3 regions of the Streptomyces sp. NBC_01723 genome follow, and region 1 is predicted to be linked to each of the others. Evidence: riboswitches for the same ligand, from Rfam matches in the RefSeq annotation. Region 1 holds a riboswitch; each other region holds the start of a gene.
The links. Region 1 has a riboswitch for cobalamin ahead of OIE75_RS38175 (ABC transporter substrate-binding protein). Riboswitches for the same ligand answer to the same signal wherever they lie in the genome.

Region 1 (3,745 bases):
GCACACCGCGGCGAGCAGGGTCCGGGGCAGCCGCAGGTCCCAGACGATGCCGTCGCGGATGGGGGTGACGTCGGCGGCGGGGCCTGCGCCGAGATGGGCGACGATCACGGACCACACGTCGGCCACGCCGATGTCCGCCGGTCCGATGGTGACGGCGACGGCCACGGAGGCGCACAGGGCGACGACGCCGGTCAGCGCCCACAGGGGGTAGGCACGGCGGCCGGCCGTGCGTATGCCCGAGGCCGGCCGCTCCCCGGACGCGGCCCGGTCCTCGGACACGGCCCGGTCCTCGGATGCGGCCCGGTCCTCGGATGGCGCCCGGCTCGCGGACGTCACTGGGTGAGGCCGAACTCGCGCAGCGCGGCCGCCACCTGTTCGACGCCCTCGACGGTGCGGATGGTGGGGTTCATGGCCTGTCCGCTGAGCAGGACGTACCGCTTCTCGCGGACGGCCGTCATGTTCCGGGTGACGGGGTCGGACTCCAGGAACTCGATCTTCTTCGCGGCGGTCTCGGCCGTCTGCGACCTGCGGGTGAGGTCGCCGAGGACGAGCACGTCGGGGTCCCGGTCGGCGACGGTCTCCCAGCCGACCTGCGGCCATTCGTCGTGGGTGTCGTCCATGGCGTTCCTGGCCCCGACCGCGCGGGTCATCACGCCGGGGGCGCCGCAGCAGCCGCCCATGTAGGGCGACGTGGAGTTGGCGAACCAGTACATGAGGGTGACGTCGGAGGCGTCGACGCCGGACGTCGCCTTCTTCACCCGGGACTTCAGGTCGGCGACCAGCTTCTCGCCGCGTTCCTCGACGTCGAACAGCCGGGCCAGGTCGCGGACCTCGCGGTAGACGGTGTCCATGGTGAAGGGCTCGCTGCGGACGCCGTCGCCGTCGCCGCTGTTGTCCTTGCCGACGCAGTCGGACGGGGAGAGGTAGGCCGGCACGCCGAGTTCGCCGAACTGCTCGGGGGCGGCCACTCCCCCGGTGCCGAGGGTGGAGGCGAAGGAGGCGGCCACGAAGTCGGGTTCGGCGTCCAGGACCGTCTCGAAGGACGGCATGTCGTCGGCGAGCCGGGGCACGCCTTCGTTCGCCTTCTCCAGCCCCTTCATGACCGGGTCGGTCCACGTGGCGGTGCCCGCCATGCGGTCGGCCAGGCCGAGGGAGAGCAGGATCTCGGTGGTGCCCTGGTTGAGGGAGACCGCTCGCCGCGGAGGCGCGGCGACCTCGACCTCGCGGCCGCAGTCACGGACGGTGCGCGGGTAGCCGGCCGCCGGGTCCGGCGCGGCGGAGTCGCCGCCGGTGTCCGTCCCGGAACCGCAGCCGGTGGCCAGCAGGGCACCGGCCAGGAGCGGCACCAGGCCGCGGACGGCGCGGCGGGAGGTGGGGAGGCGTCGGAAGCCGACGGGGCGCGCTGCGCGCGAGGAGGCGGGCAAGGGGGATCCTCTGGCGTCGAGGGCTCGTACGCGAAGCCCGTTCGTACGGTGTGTCCCCGCGCCGTACGCGGCGCGGGTGCCAGCAGGTCTTCGGACTCGGGATCGACCGGGCGGGACGCCTTCCCGGGCGGCCTCCGCCGTCCAGTGGCCCGTGTCCCGCCCGTCACCCTCACCGCTGCGCGTCAGCTCCGGATTCGCACCGGATTCCCTGACCCACCAGGTGGGTTCGACTGGCTTCCGCAAGCTACCACAGGGCCCTCGCGCCGCCTGGGGCGGGCGGCTGCCTCACCCGCCCCCGGCGCCGACGCGCCCGACCGCGTCAGCTCTTGGGCATCAGGACGCTGTCGATGATGTAGACGTTGGCGTTGGCGGTCTTGACGTTGCCGCAGACCACGTTGGCGGAGTCGTTGACCTTGTAGACCTCGTCCGAGCCGGAGGTGGTGAGCTTGGACTTCTGCAGGGTGTCGAACGAGCCGTTCTCCAGGTCCTTGGGGGCGAGCTTCTGGCCCACGACGTGGTAGGTCAGGATGTCGGTGAGCATCGCCTTGTCGTTGAGGACCTTGTCCAGGTCGGCCTTCGGAATCTTGGCGAAGGCGTCGTTGGTCGGCGCGAACACCGTGATGTTCTCGGCGTTGTTGAGGGTGTCGACCAGACCCGCCTTCTTCACCGCCGACACCAGCGTGGACAGGGCCGGGTTGTTCGAGGCGGCGGTGGCGACCGGGTCCTTCGCCATGCCGTCGAACGAACCGGCGCCCTCCTTGGGCACGGTGGAGCAGGCCGGGCCGAACGGCTCGTCGGCGCCGGACATGCCCCCCGAGGTGTCCTCGGACTGCTCGTCGGTGGCCGCGGGGGCCGAGGACTCGGCCTGCGCGGAGTCCGAGGAGCCGCTGTCGCCGTCGTCGGAACAGGCGGCCAGCGACAGGGGCAGGACGGCGGCCGCGACGACGGCGACGGCGGAACGACGGATACGGGCGTTCATGGATATCTCCCTGCAAATCGGCAGCACTGAGGCAGCGCTGATGTAGTGATGTGGAGCTCGGTGCGCGTCGAGGTGGAGCGGTGGTCCGCTCGGTGAGCTGTCCGCCCGGCGAGCGGTTCCTATACGTGTGGGGGCCGAGCCGCCCTGCGTAACGCAGGCAGGGAGCGCAGGCGGGCGGTCCGCTGTCGGTGTGGTCCCGGTTCTTCCCTCACACGGGGAATCCGGAGCAGGGCGGCTTCCGGATTGGCCGATCACCCGATCGAGTGGGGAAGTTTCTCGGGCATCTCTGTGACCGGCGGATTTTCCCCCAGGGTGCCGTCAACATGACGGGGACTCAGACCGTGTCCTACGTGGTGATCGCTCGTTGGGCTGTCTATGGGGCGGGGTACGTGGAGTTGGATTGTTCCGGACGGGCTGTGGGAGATCGCCGAGCCGCTGATCCCGCCGTCGAAGGTGCGACCGCAGGGTGGCGGAACGCAGGACACACCTGATGAGACGCTGTTCGCGGCGATCATCTACGTGCTGGTCAGCGGTTGCGCCTGGCGGGCTCTGCCGCCGTGCTTCGGGATATCGAAGTCGACTGCGCACCGCCGGTTCCTGATCTGGTCCAGAGCCGGTGTCTGGGGCCGTCTGCACGAGGCCGTGCTGCACCGGCTCGACGACGCCGGCCTGATCGACGTCACCCGCGTCGTACTCGACACCGCCCACGTCCGGGCCAAAAAGGGGGCGAACACACAGGTCCGAGCCCCGTGGACCGGGGCAAGCCGGGTTCCAAGATGCACATCCTGTCGGACGCGAACGGCCTGCCCCTCGTTGTCGGTGTCTCCGCCGGCAACACCCACGACAGCGAAGGACTGAAGCCGATGGTGGAGGGTCACCAAACGAGACACGCCCCCATCGCGACCGCCACTTCAAGCCCCAGCGCCTGCACGCCGACAAGGCGTACGACATCCCCCACCTGCGGAAATGGTTACGCGGCAAGCGCATTGGCGTCCGCATCGCCCGCAAGGGCATCGAGTCCAGCGAACGATTAGGACGCCGACGCTGGGTCATCGAGCGCACCATGTCGTGGCTGTCCGGCTACCGCAGACTCAGCCCGCGCTACGAGCGCGACCCCCGCAACTACCTGGCATTTCTCGGCCTAGCCGCCGCCCTCTGCTGCTACAAACGACTCATCCGCCTCACCACGTAGGACACGGTCTCAGAGCGGGGTGGCGGCCCGCAGGATGAGGAACATGGTGACGGCGGAGTTCGCCGACGACATCGCCGACACGGCCGTTCCGGCGGCCGCGGCCCACGCGGCCAGTCCCACCGAGGTGAACAGTGAGGGCCAGGTGCGGAC
Region 2 (3,745 bases), 1.9 Mb from region 1:
CAGGAACTGGGCGATCAGGCTCAGCGAGGCGATGACGATGCCCGCGACCCGCGCCCAGGCCATGTCCTTCAACAGGCCGTACCCGGTGACGAGGACGAGGGCGCCGAGGACGACGTGGACGATGCCCCAGCCGGTGAGGCTCATCTCGTAGACGTACGTGCCGATGCGGGCGTACACGTCGTCCTCGGCGATGGCCGCGATGCCCTGGAGGACGGCGAGGGCTCCGTTCAGCGTCAGCAGGACGCCCGCGAAGACGACGCCGCCTGCCGCCCAGCCGCCGGGCCGGTCGGCCGAGCGCCGGGACCAGGTGCCGTCGCCTTGGGACGGGCGTCCGGGAGTGGGTTCGGCGTGCTGGCTCATGTGCGCGGTCCTTTCTGCGTGTCCCCCGTACGGGCCTCGGCCCGCCGGCACCGGCACGGCGCCGCCGGGTCGTTCCGAGCCTGCGGGGCGCCGGGCCCCCCGGCCACGCGGGTCCGCCGTACAGGTGAACGGTGCCCCGACGTGCGCATGCGGCCGTGCGCCCCCTCGCGTTAACTGAGCCGCACCCGCGGGAGCGGACGAAGGAGGGCACGTGACGAGTCGGCCGGCACCGGCGAAGGCCGCCCCGGGCCGGGCCGAGCAGTCGCTGCGACAGATGCTGCTGAGCCCCGGCTACCGGCGGCTGTTGCTGCTGTGCGTGCTGCTGGGCGTGCCGATCGCGCTGGCCTGCTTCTTCTTCGTGGCTCTCCAGCACCAGTTGCAGCACTGGGTGTGGACCTCGCTGCCCGAGGCGGCCGGTTACGACACCCCGCCCTGGTGGTGGCCGCTGCCCGCACTGGTGCTGGCCGGGCTGATCCTCGCGCCGATCGTGACCCGGATGCCGGGCGCCGGCGGGCATCTGCCGGTGAACGGGCTGGGCGGGCCGCCCGTCGGACCCAAGGCGCTGCCGGGCGCGGTCCTGGCCGCGCTGGCGACGCTGCCGCTCGGTGTGGTGCTGGGTCCCGAGGCCCCGCTCATGGCGGTCGGCAGCGGACTCGCGCTGCTGGCGGTGCGGCGGGCGGGGGCGGGCGGCGACCAGCGGGCCGGGGCGATCCTCGCGACGGCCGGCTCCACCGCCGCCATCTCCACCATCCTCGGCGGTCCGGTGGCCGCGGCCGTCCTGCTCATCGAGGGCGCGGGGCTGGCCGGGGCGCAGATGGTGGTCCTGCTGCTGCCCTGTCTGCTGGCCAGCGCCACCGGCTCTCTGGTCTTCACCGGCTTCGGGCAGTGGACCGGCCTGAAGATCGGCGCGCTCGCCCTGCCCGACCTGCCACCGGCCGCCAACCCGGACGCTGGTGACTTCCTTTGGGGCATCCCGACGGCCGCGCTGATCGCCGTACTGATCACGCTGGCCCGGGAGCTGGGGCACCGCACCGTCTCGTGGACGCGCCGGCACACGGCCGTGCGCACGGTCGCCTGCGCCGCCGCGGTCGGGGTGTGCGTCGCCGCGTACGCGCTGATCACCGGCCGTTCCCCGGCCGAGGCGGCGCTCTCCGGGCAGGCCGCGCTCGCCCAGCTCGCCGCCCACCCGCACGCCTGGTCAGTGGGCGCGCTGATCGCCCTGGTCGCGTGCAAGGGGCTGGCGTGGGGCATCGCCCTGGGCAGCCTGCGCGGCGGTCCGATCTTCCCGTCGCTGCTGTTGGGCACGGCGACGGCCATGGCCTGTTCCGGGCTGCCCGGCTTCGGTGTGACCCCGGCGCTCGCCCTCGGCATCTCCGCCGCGGCGGCCGCCGTGACGGGGCTGCCGCTGTCCAGCGCGGTCCTCGCGGTGCTGCTGACGGGTGGGGACGCGTCCGACCAGATGCCGCTGATCGTCATCGCGTCGGTGGTCTCCTTCGTCGTCTCCCAGGTGGTGCGCCGGACGGAACCGGAGGCGGCCCACGCCCCGGCGACGGGAACGACCGGGTGACGGAGCGCCGCGCCGTGCGGACCCGTTCCACCTGGCGCACCGCCCGGCCCTGGGCCGTACGCGGTTGCGTCGCGGTGGCCGTGGTCGTGGCCTACTTCCTGCTGCCCCTCGACCGTCTGGGGCCGCACCGGCCCGTGCTGAGCTGGGTGCTGTGCGCCCTGCTGCTGGCCGTCGTGGCGGCGCTGCCGCTCCGGCGGATCCACCACGTCCTCGTGGACCGCCCCGAGACCGGGCCCGGCGTGGTCATCACGATGCGCCTACAGCTTCGTCTTCCTCACCGCCGCCGCGACCGCGCTCAGCACGCGGGCGCGCGCCATGGTGGTGCGGCGCACGGACGGGGACCGGACCGGCTGGCGGGGGACGTTTCCGCAGCCCAGGACGGGTGGTCCGGGTACCCGCCGACCGGGGCCCGCTTGTCACCACCCCCGTGGGAGCACTACTGTCGCCACGCCTTGGTGAACGGGAAATCCGGTGTGATGCCGGTGCGGCCCTCGCCACTGTGAATCGGGAAGTCCGGCTCCGGCCCCTCGTGGGCAGCCACTGGGTCCTCGTGACCCGGGAAGGCGTTGCCCGGACTGCGGTACCCGTCAGCCAGGAGACCGGCCAAGGCGCGTCGTCCATCCACGAGGTGCTGGAGAGGGTCTGCTGAGCCATGCACATAGCCGAGGGCTTTCTGCCACCGGCGCACGCGATCGCCTGGGGTGTCGCGTCCGCGCCGTTCGTCGTCCACGGAGTCCGGTCACTCACCCGTGAGGTCAGGGAGCACCCGGAGAGCACGCTGCTCCTCGGCGCCTCCGGTGCCTTCACGTTCGTCCTGTCGGCCCTGAAACTGCCCTCGGTCACCGGGAGCTGCTCCCATCCGACCGGCACCGGTCTGGGCGCCATCCTCTTCCGGCCGCCGATCATGGCGGTACTGGGCACCATCACCCTGCTCTTCCAAGCGCTGCTGCTCGCCCACGGCGGGCTGACCACGCTCGGCGCCAACGTCTTCTCGATGGCGATCGTCGGCCCCTGGGCGGGGTACGGCATCTACCGGCTGCTGCGCCGCTACGACGTGCCGCTGATGGTCGCCGTGTTCTTCGGCGCGTTCGTCGCCGACCTGTCCACCTACTGCGTGACCAGCGTGCAGCTGGCGCTGGCCTTCCCGGACCCGAGCAGCGGATTCCTCGGCGCACTGGGCAAGTTCGGGTCCATCTTCGCCGTCACGCAGATCCCGCTCGCGGTCAGCGAGGGCCTGCTCACGGTGATCGTGATGCGGCTGCTGGTGCAGTCCAGCAAGGGCGAACTGACCCGGCTGGGCGTGCTGCTCACCCGGTCGGGCAGGAACACGTCCGACGAGCAGGAGGCGGTGGCCCGATGACCCGCAACGTGAAGATCAACGCCCTGCTGCTGCTCGCCGTGGCCGCGCTCGCGGTGCTGCCGCTGGTGCTGGGGCTCGGCGACCACAAGGAGGAGCCGTTCGCCGGCGCGGACGCGGAGGCGGAGACGGCGATCACCGAGATCGAGCCGGACTACGAGCCGTGGTTCTCGCCGCTGTACGAACCGCCGTCCGGGGAGATCGAGTCGGCGCTGTTCGCGGTGCAGGCCGCCCTCGGCGCGGGCGTGCTGGCGTACTACTTCGGTGTGCGCCGGGGCCGGCGGCAGGGCGAGGAGCGGGCGGCGGCGGCACTGCGGGACACTCCCGAAGGGGACTGAGTGCTGCCGATCGACGCGGCGGCCCACAGCAGCCGGTGGCGCCGCCGCCATCCCGTGGACAAGGCCGTGCTCGGTCTTGGCCTGACCGTGCTCGCGATCTCGCTGCCGCCCTGGCCGGGCGCG
Region 3 (3,745 bases), 6.4 Mb from region 1:
CCGCGACGAGGTCCGTCCAGGCCCGCTCCTCGTCCGGGCCGGCGGCCCCTCCGACCCGCGAATACGTCACAGTCACCGTCTCCTCACGAGTGCTTCCGTGCCTCTCCCGGCACGTCGCCGGCCGGTCTGGCGGTGATCCTGCCAGGGGCGTCTCCGGAGAGCACCGGGACGGCCACGCAGAGGGAGGCGGCGACGCCGCTTCCGGTCACCGTGACGCCCTGTCCAGTTCATCTTCCGTTCACCATGGTTACCTACGTTCGTCCAGCCAATGACCTCGAACGATTGCCTGGGTAAATGGAAAGCTTCTCGCTGATCCTCGCGATTGTGGTGGTAACCGCACTCGCGTTTGATTTCACGAACGGTTTCCACGACACCGCGAACGCGATGGCAACGACCATTTCGACCGGTGCGCTCAAGCCCAAGGTGGCGGTGGCGATGTCCGCCGTCCTCAACCTTGTAGGCGCCTTCCTCTCGGTGGAGGTCGCCAACACGATCTCCAAGGGTCTCGTCGACGAGACCGGCATCCGTCCCGAGGTCATCTTCGCCGCCCTGGTCGGCGCGATCCTCTGGAACCTGCTGACCTGGCTGGTCGGCCTCCCGTCCAGTTCCTCGCACGCCCTGATGGGCGGTCTGATCGGTGCCGCGGTCGCCTCGGCCGGCGTCGGCGCGGTCAACGGCGACGCGCTCGTCACCAAGGTGCTGATCCCCGCGATCGCCGCCCCGATCGTCGCCGGTGTCGCGGCGCTGCTCGGCGCACGGCTGACGTACAAACTCGGCCGCAGGGCCGACGGCAAGGCCGCCGCCAAGGGCTACCGCGCCGGGCAGATCGCCTCCGCCGGGCTGGTCTCGCTGGCCCACGGCACCAACGACGCCCAGAAGACGATGGGCATCATCACCCTCGCCCTGGTCGCCGGCGGCGCGCTCGCCCCCGACTCCGACCCGCCCCTGTGGGTCATCCTCTCCGCGGGTATCGCCATCGCGCTCGGCACCTACCTCGGCGGCTGGCGCATCATCCGCACCATGGGCAAGGGCCTGACCGACCTCCAGCCGCAGCAGGGCTTCGCCGCCCAGACCAGCGCCGCGACGGTCATCCTGGCCTCCTCGCACCTCGGCTTCTCCCTCTCCACCACGCACTCGGTCTCCGGTGCGGTGATGGGCGCGGGCCTCGGCCGCAAGGGCGGCGTGGTGCGCTGGTCCACGGCCACCCGGATGTTCGTCGCGTGGGGGCTGACGCTGCCGGCCGCGGCCCTGGTCGCCGCGATCGCCGAGTGGGTCTGCCGCATGGGCGACTGGGGCACGGCGCTCGTCGCGGTCTTCCTGATCGCCTCCAGCGCCGCCATCTGGCGGATCTCCCGGCGCGAGGTCGTCGACCACACCAACGTCGTCGACCCCCACGAGCCCGAGCCGGCCGGTGTGGTCACCACGGCGATGGCCGCCGTCTCCCCGCCCCCGGTGCACCTGGCCGAGGAGCTGCCGGCGAACCCGTCCGAGGCCAAGCCCGCGTCGGCCGCCACCACCGTCTGAGCCCGCGTCCCGGGTACGAAGGAAGCGAACCCCCATGAGCATCGACTGGGCAGCACTGGGCTCCGTCTTCGGCGTCAGCCTCGTGGCCACCGTGGCCCTGGTGGGCCTGTTCACCCTCGGCATCGCCGGTCTCTCCCGCCAGGAGCGGGCCACCGCCGAGGGCGGCTCCGCGGCCCTCGCGGTCACCGGCGCGTACGCGTGCTTCGCGGCCTGCGCGGCGGCGGTGGCGTACGGCATCTATCTGATCGTCGCCTGACCCACGGCACACCCCGGGGCGGGGCGCGGGACGGACTCCGACCGTCGCGCGCCCCGCCCCTTCGTGTACCGGCGCACACCACCCGTGTGTGGGGCTTCGCACACTCCCCCGCCGCAGGTCAACGCCAGGTTGACGGGTGTTCTCGCGCCGTGGTGGACTTCCGGGGCCATCTACGGCGGCAGGAGAGGAAGCCCGGTGCGATTCCGGCGCGGTCCCGCCACTGTGACCGGGGAGCAGACCCCGGTAGCCAGGAACTCTCACCGCCGGACTCTTCGAACCAGGGCGTGGACACCCTGAGTGAGGACGCGACGCGATGCCCGGCTGCCGATCTACGTTCAGTACCAGGTGCTCCCCTGCCCGTGTGACCGGCTGAACCCGTGCGTGCCGGACGCGTCTTCGCGTACGGCGCCGCCGCCGGTCTGCTCGGTGACCTCCTCCTCGGCGACCCGCGCCGCGGACATCCGGTCGCCGCGTTCGGCCGCGCCGCCGGTGCCGTGGAACGGGTGCTGTGGCGTGACCACCGGGGCTGGGGCGCGCTGCACACCCTGGTGTGCGCCGGCGGCGCCACCGCCCTGGGCTCGGCCGCCGCGCGCGCCGTACGCCGCTCCCCCGCCGCCTCGGTCGCGCTGACCGGCGCGGCCACCTGGGCCGTGGTCGGCGGTACGTCGCTGGCGCGCGAGGCGCTCTTCATCGGCCGGGCCCTGGAGGCCGGGGACGTCGAGGCGGCCCGGGCGCGGCTGCCGCACCTGTGCGGGCGGGACCCGCAGTCGCTGGACGCCGACGGGATCGCGCGGGCGGTCGTGGAGTCGGTCGCCGAGAACACCTCGGACGCCGTGGTGGGCGCCCTGGTGTGGGGTGCCGTCGGCGGAGTGCCGGGGCTGCTCGGCTTCCGGGCGGTGAACACCCTGGACGCCATGGTCGGCCACAAGTCGCCCCGCTACCGGCGGTACGGCTGGGCCTCGGCCCGCCTCGACGACCTCGCGGGCTGGCCGGGCGCCCGGCTGACCGCCCTGCTGACCACCGTGGCCGGCGGCGATCCGCGGGGCGCCGTACGGGCCTGGCGCGCGGACGCCGGACTCCACCCGAGCCCCAACGCCGGTCCCGTGGAGGCGTCTTTCGCGGGCGCCCTCGGGGTGCGGCTCGGCGGGACGCTCTCCTACGGCGGGCGGGTCGAGCACCGGCCCGTGCTCAACGGGGCGGCGGGGCGCGCCGTCCGGGCCGGTTCCGGCGACATCGAACGGGCCGCACGGCTCTCCCGGCGCGTGGGCTGGCTGGCGCTCGGCGTGTGCGCGGGCGCCCGGCTGCTGGTGCGCGGGGCCGTCAGGAAGGGACGTACGTCATGAACGGTGGACTCCTCGTCGCCGGCACCACCTCCGACGCCGGCAAGAGCGTCGTCACGGCGGGGATCTGCCGCTGGCTGGTGCGCCAGGGCGTGAAGGTCGCGCCCTTCAAGGCGCAGAACATGTCGCTCAACTCCTTCGTGACGCGCGAGGGCGCGGAGATCGGGCGGGCGCAGGCCATGCAGGCCCAGGCCTGCCGGGTGGAGCCGACCGCGCTGATGAACCCGGTGCTGCTCAAGCCCGGCGGTGACCGCAGCAGCCAGGTGGTGCTGCTCGGCAGGCCCGTCGGCGAGATGACCGCCCGCGGCTACCACGGCGGGCGGCAGGAGCGGCTCCTCGGCACGGTGCTCGACTCGCTGGCCGAGCTGCGCGGCACCTACGACGCGGTGATCTGCGAGGGCGCGGGCAGCCCGGCCGAGATCAACCTGCGCCGCACCGACATCGTGAACATGGGGATCGCGCGGGGCGCCGGGCTGCCCGTGCTGATCGTCGGCGACATCGACCGCGGGGGCGTCTTCGCCTCCTTCTTCGGCACGGTGGCGCTGCTCTCGCCCGAGGACCAGGCACTGGTCGCCGGGTTCCTCGTCAACAAGTTCCGCGGCGACGTGTCGCTCCTGGAGCCCGG

Region 2: linked by a shared signal. The riboswitch ahead of OIE75_RS29180 (energy-coupling factor ABC transporter permease) and the one ahead of OIE75_RS38175 (ABC transporter substrate-binding protein) in region 1 are both predicted to bind cobalamin.
Region 3: linked by a shared signal. The riboswitch ahead of OIE75_RS08555 (cobalamin biosynthesis protein) and the one ahead of OIE75_RS38175 (ABC transporter substrate-binding protein) in region 1 are both predicted to bind cobalamin.

The regions. Positions count from the first base shown of each region.
Region 1 is NZ_CP109171.1:8,209,786-8,213,530, reverse strand. Features, by position in the region: gene OIE75_RS38180 (FecCD family ABC transporter permease) at 1-279, opposite strand, end outside; gene OIE75_RS38175 (ABC transporter substrate-binding protein) at 333-1,349, opposite strand; cobalamin riboswitch at 1,489-1,674, opposite strand; gene OIE75_RS38170 (fasciclin domain-containing protein) at 1,744-2,403, opposite strand; partial or broken gene OIE75_RS38165 (IS5 family transposase) at 2,779-3,595, shown strand; gene OIE75_RS38160 (M56 family metallopeptidase) at 3,605-3,745, opposite strand, start outside.
Region 2 is NZ_CP109171.1:6,273,511-6,277,255, reverse strand. Features, by position in the region: gene OIE75_RS29190 (DUF7144 family membrane protein) at 1-360, opposite strand, end outside; gene OIE75_RS29185 (chloride channel protein) at 635-1,927, shown strand; cobalamin riboswitch at 2,364-2,549, shown strand; gene OIE75_RS29180 (energy-coupling factor ABC transporter permease) at 2,580-3,287, shown strand; gene OIE75_RS29175 (energy-coupling factor ABC transporter substrate-binding protein) at 3,284-3,622, shown strand; gene cbiQ (cobalt ECF transporter T component CbiQ) at 3,623-3,745, shown strand, end outside.
Region 3 is NZ_CP109171.1:1,791,900-1,795,644, forward strand. Features, by position in the region: gene OIE75_RS08540 (class II aldolase/adducin family protein) at 1-70, opposite strand, end outside; gene OIE75_RS08545 (inorganic phosphate transporter) at 295-1,524, shown strand; gene OIE75_RS08550 (hypothetical protein) at 1,559-1,780, shown strand; cobalamin riboswitch at 1,917-2,056, shown strand; gene OIE75_RS08555 (cobalamin biosynthesis protein) at 2,158-3,123, shown strand; gene OIE75_RS08560 (cobyric acid synthase) at 3,120-3,745, shown strand, end outside.